DNA from 3 places in the Shewanella sp. KJ2020 genome. Region 3 is predicted to be linked to each of the others. Evidence: predicted binding sites of a transcription regulator. Region 3 holds the regulator's gene; each other region holds the start of a gene.
What was found. The regulator MetJ, encoded in region 3, represses methionine synthesis genes. The targets are predictions, from matches to a motif close to TAGACGTCTAGACGTCTA.
Positions count from the first base shown of each region.

Region 1: a site for MetJ is predicted at 2,390-2,407, ahead of metE (5-methyltetrahydropteroyltriglutamate--homocysteine S-methyltransferase). Genes of this name have one in related genera too.
Region 2: a site for MetJ is predicted at 2,521-2,538, ahead of metK (methionine adenosyltransferase). Genes of this name have one in related genera too.

Region 1 is NZ_JAKUKD010000015.1:45,097-49,919, forward strand. Features, by position in the region: gene metE (5-methyltetrahydropteroyltriglutamate--homocysteine S-methyltransferase) at 9-2,279, opposite strand; gene MJO46_RS09225 (LysR family transcriptional regulator) at 2,480-3,385, shown strand; gene MJO46_RS09230 (HDOD domain-containing protein) at 3,445-4,173, opposite strand; gene MJO46_RS09235 (TonB-dependent receptor) at 4,449-4,823, opposite strand, start outside.
Region 2 is NZ_JAKUKD010000030.1:138,602-143,424, reverse strand. Features, by position in the region: gene tkt (transketolase) at 108-2,102, opposite strand; gene metK (methionine adenosyltransferase) at 2,581-3,732, shown strand; gene MJO46_RS16020 (hypothetical protein) at 3,892-4,242, opposite strand; gene MJO46_RS16015 (GNAT family N-acetyltransferase) at 4,271-4,813, opposite strand.
Region 3 is NZ_JAKUKD010000015.1:316,688-321,510, forward strand. Features, by position in the region: gene MJO46_RS10415 (bifunctional aspartate kinase/homoserine dehydrogenase II) at 1-1,283, opposite strand, end outside; gene metB (cystathionine gamma-synthase) at 1,295-2,458, opposite strand; gene metJ (met regulon transcriptional regulator MetJ) at 2,671-2,985, shown strand; gene MJO46_RS10430 (sulfite exporter TauE/SafE family protein) at 3,093-3,836, shown strand; gene nrfD (NrfD/PsrC family molybdoenzyme membrane anchor subunit) at 3,979-4,823, opposite strand, start outside.

The DNA.
Region 1 (4,823 bases), 270 kb from region 3:
CTACACCCTTAGCCAAGGCGGCGACGCAATTCGCGGGTCGCATCGACCATGTTCTTCAGCGCAGGTTCTACCTCAGCCCAAGTGCGGGTCTTAAGGCCGCAGTCGGGGTTAACCCAAAGTTGGCGCACAGGCACTTTTTGCGCAGCTTTTTCGATAAGCTGCACCATGGCCTCAACACTTGGGGTATTGGGCGAGTGGATATCGTAAACGCCTGGGCCAATTTCATTTGGATATTCAAAATCTTCAAAGGCGTTGAGCAGCTCCATGCGTGAGCGCGAAGTCTCTATGGTGATCACGTCCGCATCCATGGCGGCAATCGCGGCAATAGTGTCATTAAACTCGCTGTAGCACATGTGAGTGTGGATTTGGGTTTCATCCACCACACCCGCCGCACTCAGTTTAAAGGCATTGACCGCCCAATCTAAGTAAGCCTGCCACTCGCTTTGTTTTAATGGCAACCCTTCACGGAAGGCGGGCTCATCAATTTGAATAATGCCAATGCCCGCATTTTGTAAATCCACCACTTCATCACGAATCGCCAGCGCCAATTGGGTGGCTATGGTATCGCGGCCGATATCTTCACGGGCAAACGACCAATGCAGAATCGTCACCGGACCCGTTAACATGCCTTTGACAGGCTTGTCGGTAAGACTCTGGGCAAACTCAGCCCAATCAACCGTCATGGCCTTAGGGCGACTCACATCACCATAAATCAATGGTGGCTTAACACAGCGAGAACCATAGCTCTGCACCCAACCATTTTTGGTAAAGCCCACACCTTCGAGCTGCTCACCGAAGTATTCCACCATATCATTGCGCTCGGCCTCACCGTGCACTAGCACATCGATACCAAGTTTAAGCTGGCGATCAATAGTATCTCGGGTCACTTGCTGCAACTGCTCGGTATATTGGGCATCGCTTAGCTCACCCTTGCGCCAGCGGCTACGTAGTCCGCGGATTGCCGGTGTTTGTGGGAATGAGCCGATGGTAGTCGTTGGCAACAATGGCAAACGATACTTACGCTGCTGCACCGCTTGGCGCTCACTAAACTCACTCACACGCTCATAATCGGCTTGAGTGAGTGCCGCAACACGGGCGATCACTTTAGCATCCGCCGCCTGCGCCTTGGCCTCACGGCGTGCCAAACAGGTGTTCACTATCTCTTTGGCCGCGAGAGACTCAGGGGCCTGCAACAATTGGCGCACATTAGCCAATTCCAACAGCTTTTGCTTAGCAAACGCGAGCTGCTGACGTAGCATCGGGGCGAGCGTTGTCTCCACCTCTAAATCCACAGGGCTGTGAAGGAGTGAACAGGAGGTGCCAATCCATAAACGCTGGCCTAAGTCTCTGGCAACACTGCCTATGCGCTCGACAATCTGATCAACCTCTGCCGCCCACACATTGCGGCCATTGATTACACCAACAGACAGAATTTGATCTGGTCTTAAGGCATTGGCAAACAAGGTCAATTGCTCAGGCGCAGTCACTAAATCTAAGTGCAGACCGGCAACAGGCAGCGCGGATACCAAAGCCTGATGATGGCTAATGCAGCCATAGTAACTCGTGAGTAAAATCTTCACTTGAGCCGTTTTAAGCGCTTGATAGGCTTGGCTAATCGCCGCTTGCCACTCATTAGTCAATTCGAGTGCGAGGATTGGCTCTTCAAGTTGCACCCAAGTCACGCCCTGCGCAGCAAAACGCGCAAGAATGTCGGTATAAGTCTTTAATAAATTAGGCAATAAACTCAGTTTATCGAAATCTTGGCCAACGGTTTTCGCCAGATACAAGTAACTCACGGGGCCTAATAACACGGGCTTGGCCTGATAACCCAGTGCCTGTGCCTCGGCCACTTCATCAAAAAACTGCTCATAGGCGATAGAGAACTCTTGGTCTTGCTTAAGCTCTGGCACTAAGTAGTGATAGTTAGTGTTGAAATACTTAGTCATTTCCGAGGCTGGCGCATCGGCGCCACTTGGCGCACGGCCACGGGCAACGCGGAATAAGGTATCGAGATCGATAGCACCTTCACCGCGGTGGCGATCAGGAATGGCGTTAAGGGTCGCACTCAGGGTTAACACTTGATCGTAAAAGGCAAAATCACCCACTGGTACTTGCTCAATCCCCGCAGCCACTTGCCATTGCCAATGGGTGCGGCGCAACTCCTTAGCCACTTCATGCAGCTCGGCTTGAGTGCTCTCACCGCGCCAGTATTTTTCGAGGGCAAACTTCAGTTCACGACGACGCCCGATACGGGGAAACCCAAGACTGTTTAATTGCATACCATATCTTCCTTTATTTGAGATAAGCCATATTCGGCACTTGCACCCAGTCGATGGTGTTTTCTTGGCAACTTTTCGCATTTAAGCCTAGATAAATCACAATGGGCGTCTGGACGTCTAGAAGTTTATTGTGATAGTCTCTATGCCAGCAATCGAATTGATTTCAAGCACAACATGAGCGAAATTCACTTGGAGTGATCATGATCGAACTAAGACATCTGCGAACCTTAATGGCCCTGAAGGAAAGTGGCAGCTTGGCGGGCGCAGCCAAAAAACGTTTTGTCACCCAATCGGCTCTCTCCCATCAAATTAAGGAGTTAGAGCAACGAATTAACTCGCCTATTTTTGTGCGTAAAAGTAAACCCCTCTCCTTTACCCAAGAAGGCGCACGCCTGTTGCACCTCGCCGAGGAGATCCTGCCTAAGGTGTTGGAGACGGAAACCGATCTGAAAAATGGGCTGGAGACCGAAACCAATCAGCTAAGAGTGGGAATTGAATGTCACAGCTGTTTTCGCTGGTTAATGCCAGTGATGGAGCAATTTAGGCGAGATCATCCGCAGGCCGAGTTAGATCTTTCCAGCCGCCATCTATTCGACTCGCTCAATGCCCTAGAAATGGGTGAACTCGATATAGTGCTCACCTCGGATCCCGTGCCAGGACATTCACTCGCCTATCAGCATTTATTTGATTTTGAAGTGAAGTTAGTAGTTGCCAAGGATCATCCCTTAGCGAAAGAAGCCTATGTCACGCCAAAGCAGTTAGCGCGTTTGCCTATTATCAGTTATCCAGTACCACTGGCGCGTTTAGATATTTACCGCCACTTCTTAGAACCCGCAGGTGTAGAAGCGGGTGAGCAAAAGACCTGTGACTTGACCATGATGTTATTGCAACGCATCGCCTGTAAGGACGGTATCGCCGCCCTGCCCAATTGGTCAATCAACGAAGGGCATGGTTTAAGCCTCGCCTCCGTCAAACTGGGGCAAGAAGGCTTAAAACGCCCACTATTTGGCGCCTACCGCCGCCACAGCGCGAACTCGGCCTTAGTGCAAAACTGGCTGCAACTGGTGGCAAGTGAAGGGTTAGCTCGCCAGCAAAAAACCAATTAAGCTTTGAAATCGATAACAAAAAAGCCTGCTATTGCAGGCTTTGTTATTATCAGAAGAACTTACAGCGGATTAAGCAATAAACCGCGCATTGACAATACTCGGCGCAGAATTAACCCCGGCGAATTTGGATTACGGGTCTGGCGCAAATTATGGGCGATCATAAACTCTTGGCGCAGATCTTGGTCGAGATCTAAGGCCTCAAAAGCTTCGATAGTCAAGGTTTGCTGCTGGTTATCAATCAAAGACTTAATCACGCTTAACGGGAAAGACTCCTCCGAACTGGCATTCAAATAGGCAAAGGCGGTGAGTGCAATAATTTGGCCAAATACACTAAATAACGCTAGGGTTTGCACTTCATCGGGATCGACATCGATCCCCTTCATTTCGGCTAAACTATCAACCGCATCGGTGGCGATATTTTCGGTTAATTTCCAATAACCTTGCACTAACTTCTTATAGGGTTGTGGCAATTCATCGAGGCGTTCTTTCAAATAAAACGTGAAGGCATAGCGGTAGATATTCACTTGGCCTAAACGGATTAGGGCATCTTTTAAGGAACGTGATTTAGGATTCACTACGCCAGAAGCCTGCGCCGAATTACTACGCATCAACATATGCGCCGACAATGCCGGATCGCTCGAAATAATATCGATCACATTACGAATATCGCCTTCGGCAAGGATCGCCTTTTTGAGCGGAATAAGAATTCCTCGGCGGCCAATCACTTGCTCTTCATTCGCTATGATGGCTCTCACTTGAGTAAAAACCTGTTGCTCAAGATCTGTCATAAGACACTTTACACCTGTTAATTAGCTATAAGATGATTCGAATACCGCTCACATCATACCCAAACTACAAAGAATTTCAGCCCTAAGTCGCAGAATAATTGTGACAATCCTTAAGAGTGGTGGATCCACAACGCAAGCTGCAGCTTTCCCCTCATAAATATAGGGTTAAGTGACAAAGAATACACCCTGAATGTTGATTTTTCTCTGTGGCAGGCACCAGAAATAACAAAGCCAGACTCAGTCTGGCTTTAAAAGGGTACATATCAGTTTTACGCTTAGAAACGGTAACCTACCGTAAAACGAATATCTCGGCCTCGGCCAGCGTAATAGCCATCATATGTTCCACCAGCATAATAGCCAGCACTGACATAGTCTTTATCAAATAGGTTATCGATACGCAGGTTGGCTAACCAAGCGTCACGGGTGTAGTTAAGGGCTAAATTGCCGAGCACATAACTGGCAAGTTTATCGCCTTCATTAGCATTATCCCCTTCAACAAAGCGCTCGCCCGTGTAAATCGCCTCGGCAAATGCTTGAAAATGCTCGGCAAAATCCATACTGAGATAACCGCGTCCCGAGTGCTCCGCCACCCAAGACAGGGCTTTGCCCTCATTCACGCCGTCGGTAAATTCGGCATCAATATAGTTATA
Region 2 (4,823 bases), on a different contig from region 3:
ATAATACTGCATAAACAAAAACGGCCTGCAAACGATTGCAGGCCGCATTATACAGATTAACAGTTCAAAAGTTTAACCTTTTGTATTTAATCTAATCCCTTAAGCTATTAGCCTAATGATTTTGCTGCATTCAGCACATTTTCAACGGTGAAACCGAAATGGTTCAGCAGTACGTTGCCTGGCGCAGACTCGCCGAAGGTGGTCATGCCAACGACAGTGCCTTCGAAACCAACATACTTGTACCAGAAATCGGTATGGGCCGCTTCGATAGCAATACGTTTAGTCACAGCACGTGGCAATACTGACTCTTTATAAGCCGCATCTTGCTTATCAAACTCAGTGTTTGATGGCATAGAAACCACACGCACTTGTTTGCCTTGCTCGGTCAGAGCCGCCGCAGCTTCCATCGCTAACTGTACTTCGCTACCGGTTGCGATCAGGATGTACTCAGGCGTACCCGCGCAATCCTTAAGCACATAAGCGCCTTTTGCCACATTGGCTAATTGCTCAGCGGTGCGAGCTTGAGCCTTGAGGTTTTGACGGCTGAAAATCAGTGATGTTGGAGCATGGCGACGTTCAATTGCTGCTTTCCACGCAACTGCGGTTTCAGCCGCGTCACAGGGGCGCCATACAGCCATGTTTGGCGTCATACGCAGGTTAGCTAATTGCTCAACGGGTTGATGCGTTGGACCATCTTCACCTTGACCGATAGAGTCATGGGTGTAAACGAAGATGTTTTGAATGCCCATCAGCGCCGACATACGTACAGCGTTACGGGCGTATTCCATGAACATCATGAAAGTTGCGCCGTAGTTGATAAAGCCACCGTGGAGTGACACGCCGTTCATAATGCCGCTCATACCGAACTCACGCACACCGTAGTACACGTAGTTACCTGCAGCATCGTCTTGAATACCTTTAGAACCTGACCATAAGGTCAAGTTAGAACCCGCTAAGTCGGCAGAGCCACCAAGCAGTTCAGGTAACATAGCACCAAAGGCTCCGATAGCATTTTGTGAGGCTTTACGGCTCGCAATACCTTCGGCTTTATCTTGGCAAGCCTGGATAAATGCCTGAGCTTTTTCTTCAAAATCAGCAGGTAATTCGCCTTTCAGTACACGGCGCTCATATTCTGCCGCCAGTTCTGGATAAGCTTTAGCGTAGGCAGCGAATTTTTCGTTCCAAGCGGCTTCACGGGCAGCGCCCGCTTCTTTAGCATCCCAACCTGCGTAAACATCGGCAGGGATTTCAAATGGTGCATGTGGCCAGCCTAAAAATTCACGGGCTGCGGCGATTTCTGCATCGCCTAATGGCGCGCCGTGACAATCGTGGCTGCCAGATTTGTTTGGCGAACCAAAACCGATAATGGTTTTGCAGCAGATCATAGTCGGTTTGTCGGTGACCGCTTTAGCCGCTGCGATAGCCGCGTGAATCGCATCGCTATCATGGCCATCGACGTTGGCAATCACATGCCAGCCGTAGGATTCGAAACGTTTTGGCGTGTCATCGGTAAACCAGCCTTCAACATGGCCGTCGATAGAGATGCCGTTGTCATCCCAAAATGCGATCAGTTTACCTAGGCCTAAAGTGCCCGCAAGAGAACAAGCCTCGTGGGAAATACCTTCCATCAAGCAGCCATCGCCTAAGAAGCAGTAAGTGTAGTGGTCGACGATGTCGTGACCATCACGGTTAAACTGCGCCGCGAGTGTTCTTTCGGCAATCGCCATACCCACTGCGTTGCTGATACCTGCGCCTAATGGACCCGTTGTGGTTTCAACACCTGGGGTATAACCGTATTCTGGGTGACCAGGGGTTTTTGAATGTAACTGACGGAATTGCTTCAGTTCATCGATTGGCAAGTCATAACCTGTTAGGTGTAATAAAGAGTAGATCAGCATAGAGCCGTGACCGTTAGAGAGGATAAAGCGATCTCTATCTACCCATTTTGGATTGTTCGGATTGTGCTTAAGGAAATCATTCCACAGCACTTGCGCAATGTCTGCCATGCCCATAGGGGCGCCGGGGTGGCCTGAGTTTGCTTTTTGAACTGCATCCATACTTAACGCACGGATTGCGTTGGCGAGTACTTTACGGGAAGACATGCTCTCTCCTGCTTAATTTGTGGGGTCTAGCGGGCAATTTGGACGCATATTTTCCCCTACATAGCGAAGCGACGCAAACGAAAATTGCAATCCAATGCCCAGTCTGGTGGATTACACCTTAGAAGCTTTAGGCTAATTCATCTTAAAACACATTAAACATATTTGTCATACAATAATTCAAATATAGGCATTAGTTTTCACATCGAATCACTGAGCGCTCAAGCCACAAGCTTAGTTTTACTTCTGCCTAGCGAGGATTAACGCAACTCATCGGGACGAAAACCCACATACTGCTATTAATTCATTAGGTTAGAGCAGAGACTCAAAAACCACAAACGCTCCCCGATTTGGGGCTTACCTCACTTTACACACAAATATTTAGTTTAGGGGGTGTCATCAAAGTGAATTTCCACTAAAATAGCCGTCTAGATGTAGATGCTTCTACACGTTTGAATGCTAACGACGAGATTTTCCTACTATGGCAAAGCACTTGTTTACTTCTGAGTCGGTCTCAGAAGGTCATCCCGATAAGATTGCAGATCAGATTTCTGATGCTGTGCTAGATGCAATTCTGGCCCAAGATCCAAAAGCACGCGTGGCGTGTGAAACTTATGTCAAAACCGGCATGGTATTAGTAGGTGGCGAAGTCACTACCTCTGCCTGGGTTGATATTGAAGAGCTGACCCGTAAAACGGTTCGTGAAATTGGCTATACCCATTCAGATATGGGCTTCGATGCCGATTCTTGCGCCGTATTAAACGCCATTGGTAAACAGTCTCCTGACATCAACCAAGGTGTTGATCGCGCCGATCCTAAAGAACAAGGCGCCGGCGACCAAGGTTTAATGTTTGGTTATGCCAGCAACGAAACCGAAATTCTGATGCCCGCCCCTATCACCTATGCCCACGCATTAGTGAAGCGTCAATCAGAAGTACGTAAAAATGGCACTCTGCCATGGCTGCGCCCCGATGCGAAAAGCCAAGTCACCTTTGCCTACGAAAACAACAAGATTGTCGGTATCGATGCGATCGTGCTTTCAACCCAGCACAGCCCTGATATCGCCCAAGCAGATTTGATCGAAGGCGTGATGGAAACCATCATCAAGCCAGTTCTGCCTGCCCAGTGGTTAAGCAAAGACACTAAATACTTTATCAACCCAACTGGCCGTTTCGTTATCGGCGGACCTATGGGTGACTGTGGTTTAACGGGTCGTAAGATCATCGTTGATACCTACGGCGGTATGGCACGTCACGGTGGTGGTGCTTTCTCTGGTAAAGATCCATCAAAAGTTGACCGTAGCGCCGCTTACGCTGCCCGTTATGTAGCGAAAAACATCGTTGCTGCGGGTCTGGCTGACCGTTGTGAATTGCAAGTGTCCTACGCTATCGGTGTGGCAGAGCCAACATCCATCAGCATCGAAACCTTCGGTACGGGTAAAGTGTCTGAAGAAGTGCTGATCAAGTTAGTGCGTCAACACTTCGATCTGCGTCCATATGGCCTGACTGAAATGTTAAATCTGGCTCGCCCAATTTATCAGGCAACTGCCGCTTACGGTCACTTTGGCCGCAACGAGTTCCCATGGGAAGCGACAGATAAAGCCGAAGCACTGCGCGCTGACGCTGGGCTGTAATTATTTCGATTACGACTCGCTAAGATTGCAATATAAAAAACCGCTACCCAGCGGTTTTTTTATGTCTGAAATTTGTGGGGCGAATGTCACCATCACATAGTCAATAATGTTCCCAATTTATAGTGACATTCCCATATCCCTGTGGATGAACAACTGCACCTAGCAATGATCGAAATGGGCATTTTGCATGCAGAGTAAACCCAACTGCTCCTGGGATAAAATGGCGCACGCCAGTGACTGCTTGGCATTTATACAACTCACTTGCTCATCGGTTAGTTGCGTTATCGCGGCCGAATAGGCATTGGTTCTGCCGCAATCGAGCCAAATATCTCCAATTTGAACCCAATAATAGCGCGATAGATTAGAGTCAGCGGCAAACTCGACTTCAAATCCCTTCGCCTCAAAGCCATGGTGAGAGCACTCGGATAGGACCAGCCTCAGATTATCCCAAGCCGATAGCGTAACCCCGGCGTAGGCTGCTAATAGGGACTCAACAAATTGTATAGTCACGTATTTATCTCCAAGGGAATCTAAACGATTACCGCTGTGTTTCTGCCACCATTAAATAATAATCTCTGGCAGAGACAGTGAAAAAGTCCAAAACTTGCATCTTGGCCTTACCTGAATGGGCGGCAAAGGAGCGCTCATTGTCTTCGGCAATAAAGGTCAGCATATAGTTAAAATGGGGAGCAACTTGACGGCGAACTTCACTGACTAACGCCTCGAAAACACCTTGCCCACGGTGGGCTTGTTGCACCCAAATAGGCCCGTATTGGCATGAATTTGCCTTAGTTATTTTAGGCCCATGCCAATCGAGTTGGGGTAAACGATTCAGTATGGTGCGGTAAATGGGCCAATGTTCGAAAAATCCCCAACGGCCAGCAATCACATAACCGACTATCTGCTGCTCTAACTGTGCTACCACAATCCAATGGTGCTGCACTAATTCAGTCAGTTCACTGTGGGAAAACGCTTGTCCTTGCAGCCCCATATTGGCCGACGCTAGCTCATCATTAAGATGTTTTCTTTCAAATTTTACTAATAAATCAATATCTTGTAGTGTAGCCAATCGTATCTTCACCGCAATTTTC
Region 3 (4,823 bases):
TTTTGGGTTAACAGATTCACCTGTGACTGGGGCACTAAAGTTACTAAACTTAAATCGCCACTAAACAAAGGTTTAGCATCGCGGCTTAGTAAACGGGCAAAGCCGCGGCGGTAGTGTTCGGCGTCAGCGCTGACTAACGCCACTAAGCCGAGATCGGTATTGATCTGCTGATCGCTGATCCCTAACGCTTGTGCCTCGGCATCGAGCAATCTTTGCACTTGTTTTTGATTTTCAGCGGTATAGGCAAGCTCAACCCTTTGATGGGCCGATACCCAGTGGGCCAATGGCGTTAAACCTGCGGCAATCAATAGATCTAATAAACGGCTTAATTCGCCCGTAAGCTTAAAGCCGAATAATACGACTGCATTGAGGTTAGTCACCACGGGCGCACTCGCTGAGGAGCTATGGGGCGCAATTAAGGTAAAGTCAGTGTGCGACGCATAACTTGAGCGCACCGCTAAACTCACTTCGGTATTGAATAGCGGCTGTAGAGTGCGCGAATGCAATACTGGCGAGCCTAAACGCGCTAGGCGATCGGCTTCGGCAAGTGACATGCTTTTCAGTAACTTGGCATCGTTGATTTTATTAGGATCGGCGTTGAACACCCCTTCCACATCGGTCCAAATGGTCACGCGCTCGATATCGGCAAGGCTGGCAATAAGGCTGGCGCTAAAATCGGAACCATTTCGACCGAGTAACAAGGTATCGCCGCGCTCGTTAGCGCAGATAAAACCTGTGATCACTAAGCGCTCATTTGGATGGGCGGCTAATAGGGCTTGTACTTTAGCACGGGATTCTTGTACCCGAATTTGTGGCACAGCGGCTTCATCGGCCACTAAAATTGAACAGGCATCCACATGGCTTGCCGCCACGCCCGATTCACGCAGTAGCGCCGCCATTAAACGTGCCGACCAACGTTCGCCAAAGCTCACCACATGGTTGATTTGGTAATCATTGCGGGTATCTAAGGATAATAAGCTGATAAGTTGCGCTTTATCAGTGGCCAAACGCTCACGCAGATCCCGGGCTTGTTCATTTGATAACAACTGCTCAATCAACCCCTGTTGGTAACTGATCAGCACTTGTAATTCTTCTTGCCATAGCTGACCCGCATCACGCAGCGCTAATAATTTATACAGGAAATTCGTGCTTTTACCTGCCGCAGAGACCACCACAAGATCATCACTATGACCGTGGGTTAACAGGATATGGGCGACTCGACGATAACAATCGGCATCCGCTAAACTGGAGCCACCAAATTTATGTAAGTGACAACGTGCCATCTATTATTCCTCTACTGACAAGCCGCAGCGGCGGCTAATCCTGCTTGAATATCTGCAACTAAATCGGCGGCATCTTCAATACCCACCGATAAACGTAATAGGGTGTCCTTAATGCCCGCCTCGAAGCGCGCCTGCGGCTCCATGGCTCTGTGGGTCATAGTGGCGGGCACGGCCACTAAACTTTCGACGCCACCTAAACTTTCCGCCACGCTAAATAAGCTGAGTGCACCTAAAAAGGCCACCACTTCGGCCTCGCCGCCCTTAAGCTCAAAACTCAGCATAGCGCCAAAGCCCTTCTGTTGCTTGGCGGCAATCGCGTGACCTGGATGATCCGCAAGCCCTGGGTAATAAACTTTACTCACCACAGGGCTTTGGGTTAATACCTCAACAATGCGCTGGGCATTGGCTTGATGCTCGCGAATGCGCACAGCGAGAGTGCGTAGGCCGCGCAGGGTTAAGTAACTATCAAATGCTGAGCCCGTTAAACCTAGAGTGTTCGACCACCAATGTAAGCTTTCACCGATTTGTGCATCTTTGGCGACCACAGCGCCGCCAACCACATCGCTGTGACCATTGATATATTTAGTAGTGGAGTGGATAACGATATCCGCGCCTAACAATAGGGGTTGTTGCAATATCGGCGATAAAAAGGTGTTATCAACCACCACCAGTGCGCCGACCTCATGGCTCGCCTTGGCAATGGCTTCGATATCCACCACACGCAATAACGGGTTCGATGGGGTTTCGAGCCACACCATCTTAGGATTCTGCGCGATAGCGGCGGCTAACGCTTGGCTGTCGGTTTGATCGACCACAATCAGCTTAAACTGGCCTTTCTTCGCCAAGTTGGTAAATAAACGGTAGGAACCGCCGTAACAATCGTGGGGCACGACCAATAGATCATCGGGGCCAAGCAAAGTCGCCACTAAGGTAATGGCCGCCATGCCAGTGCAGGTCACTATGCCAGTCGCGCCCTTTTCTAATTGGGCTAATGCTTCACCTAAAATGCAGCGAGTTGGATTGCCTGAACGGCTGTAATCAAATTCGCGGGGATTTTTATGACCATCGAAGGCGTAATTAGTCGACAAATAAATCGGTGGCACAACTGCGCCATATTGAGTATCGCTTTCGATACCCTGACGCACTGCCAGTGTGGCTAATTGACGCTCTGCCATGGGTGGACTCCTAAATTCGGTAGACTGATAGAGATGTCTGGACGTCTAAATGTACCTAAGCCCAACCCTATCGTCAATAGGCGTTAAGACGTTTAGACGTCTAAACATAAAGAAATCTGTTTGCAATCCCCAAGAAATAGTAGCAATAATTTGACTGTTGTTTGTAAGGGTTTAAAATCTGCCCCGAATTTAGCGTTATAACAGGTGAGTCAATGACTGAATGGAATGGGGAATACATCAGCCCCTATGCTGAACATGGCAAGAAGAATGAACAAGTAAAAAAAATTACTGTGTCTATTCCGCTCAAGGTGCTTAAGGTCCTCACGGACGAACGTACTCGTCGTCAGGTCAATAATTTGCGTCACGCCACCAACAGCGAGCTGTTGTGTGAGGCATTCTTGCATGCCTATACAGGCCAGCCATTGCCTGATGATGCCGACCTCTCAAAGGACTGCCCCGACAGTATTCCAGCAGAAGCTAAACGCCTGATGGACGAAATGGGAATAGAGTGGGAAGACATGGAGTAACGCTCAGGCGTCCATAATCCTGCCGTAACTAATTATTAGGGATCGTTAATGCTCATCCACTGTGGTGGGCTAAAGTAACGATCCCTATTTTGTTTTGATGGAATCCTATGTTTTCCTTGATAGATCCACAAACGCTTGCCATCGCGTCTGTGATTGTGTTTTTAGGGGCCCTCACCCAGAGTCTGATTGGCTTTGGCCTTGCCGTGGTTGCCAGCCCTTTACTCTATATTGTCGATCCCCAATTAGTGCCCGCCCCCGTAATTGTGATGGGATTTTCCATCGCGCTACTCACCCTATTGCGTGAGCGCGGCCACTTAGAATTCAATGGCTTGCAATATGCGCTCCTAGGTCGCGTGCCCGGCGGTTTTATCGGCGCAAGCCTATTGCTATTTGCACCTCAAGCTATCCTTGGCCTTGCGATTGCCGCCATTGTGACTGTCGCAGTTATCCTCAGCCTGTATAAATTCAGCCTGCCGGTAAATAAGAAAACCCTCTTCGGCGCGGGTGTCGTCTCGGGGATTTTTGGCAATATTGCCGCTATTGGTGGGCCGCCGATGGCAATTTTATTATCGGGTAAAGATGCCTCGCAATTTCGTGCCGCACTATCGGCCTTCTTTATCTTTAGTTCGACCATTGCCTTGGCGATTCTTGGGGTGACGGGCCTACTCGAAATCAAGCACTTTTGGCTGTCGCTAATGCTATTGCCCTCGGTCTTTTTAGGCTATCTCGTGGCGGGCAAACTGGTGGGAAATGTGGATAAACATAAGACCAAGATGGCGACCTTAGCCCTCTGCGCTATCAGCGCCTTAGTGCTCACGGTCAAATCAGTGATTGAGTTATTACCGCAATAACCTCCTGCCAATTGCAACCAATCGCAGCCATAAAAAAAGCACCGTTTAACGGTGCTTTTTGTTGCTGTGGATACGAGCTGTCATCCATTCGAGCATCACTTAATCGCATTTAAGTGATACTTATTGCTCTAGCATCAATACGTTAGCTTAAGTAGCTTTGGCCCGCATACACAATAAAGTGTCTTAAGGCGAGTACGCCCGTTAAGCTCGCACAGGCCACCATAATCATCGCGCCCTTAGTGTGGCGAGTCGCGGCGGGTAGTAGCATAAACAGCAACGGAATACCAAAGCCAATTCCGACAACGCCTATCCAGAACACGCTTGCCCATAACCCAGAAGTTAACGATGCTAAGGCCGCAGCCGCCGCGCCGCCCTTAAAGTACAAGGCGCAGAACAACATAAACAGGAACATGATTTCGATTGCCATCACTGGCAATTCTAAGCCATGCATTTTGGCTAAGGTCTTGTCGTGGCTATCGGTCTTAAACAACAAGAGTGCCAGTACCGCATTTGCCGCAGCGCCCGCCGATAGACCTGACACTAAAAACAGCGCAGGCAGTACCGCAGTGTTGAGCATAGGATAAGCATTCATCGCCGAAATTAAGAAGCCAGTGTAAGCCCCTACGCCAATGGCGAGGACAAACAACAATACTTCCATTAGCTTTCTAAATGGCATAAGTAACTTAGCGATAGGCGTTAAGAAACCCAAACCCCATTTTGGTAAGTCATCCCGCAGCACAATAATGGCGTATGCAAAGGCCAAGGGAGAATACGCCAGCAGCGCCAACACCCCGATTGCCATCACAGACTGGAAGTTATAGTTAATCAAGATTAACCAGAAATGGAATGGCTTAGTTAAGTCAAACACTAAACAAACTAGACCTAAGCTAATTGCCACAGGCCCAATAATGGCTGCCGCCTTAAGAATACTGCTTTCGGCTCCCGCGCTGAGCTCCTTATTCGCCCAGCGCAAACCAATGCCAATTA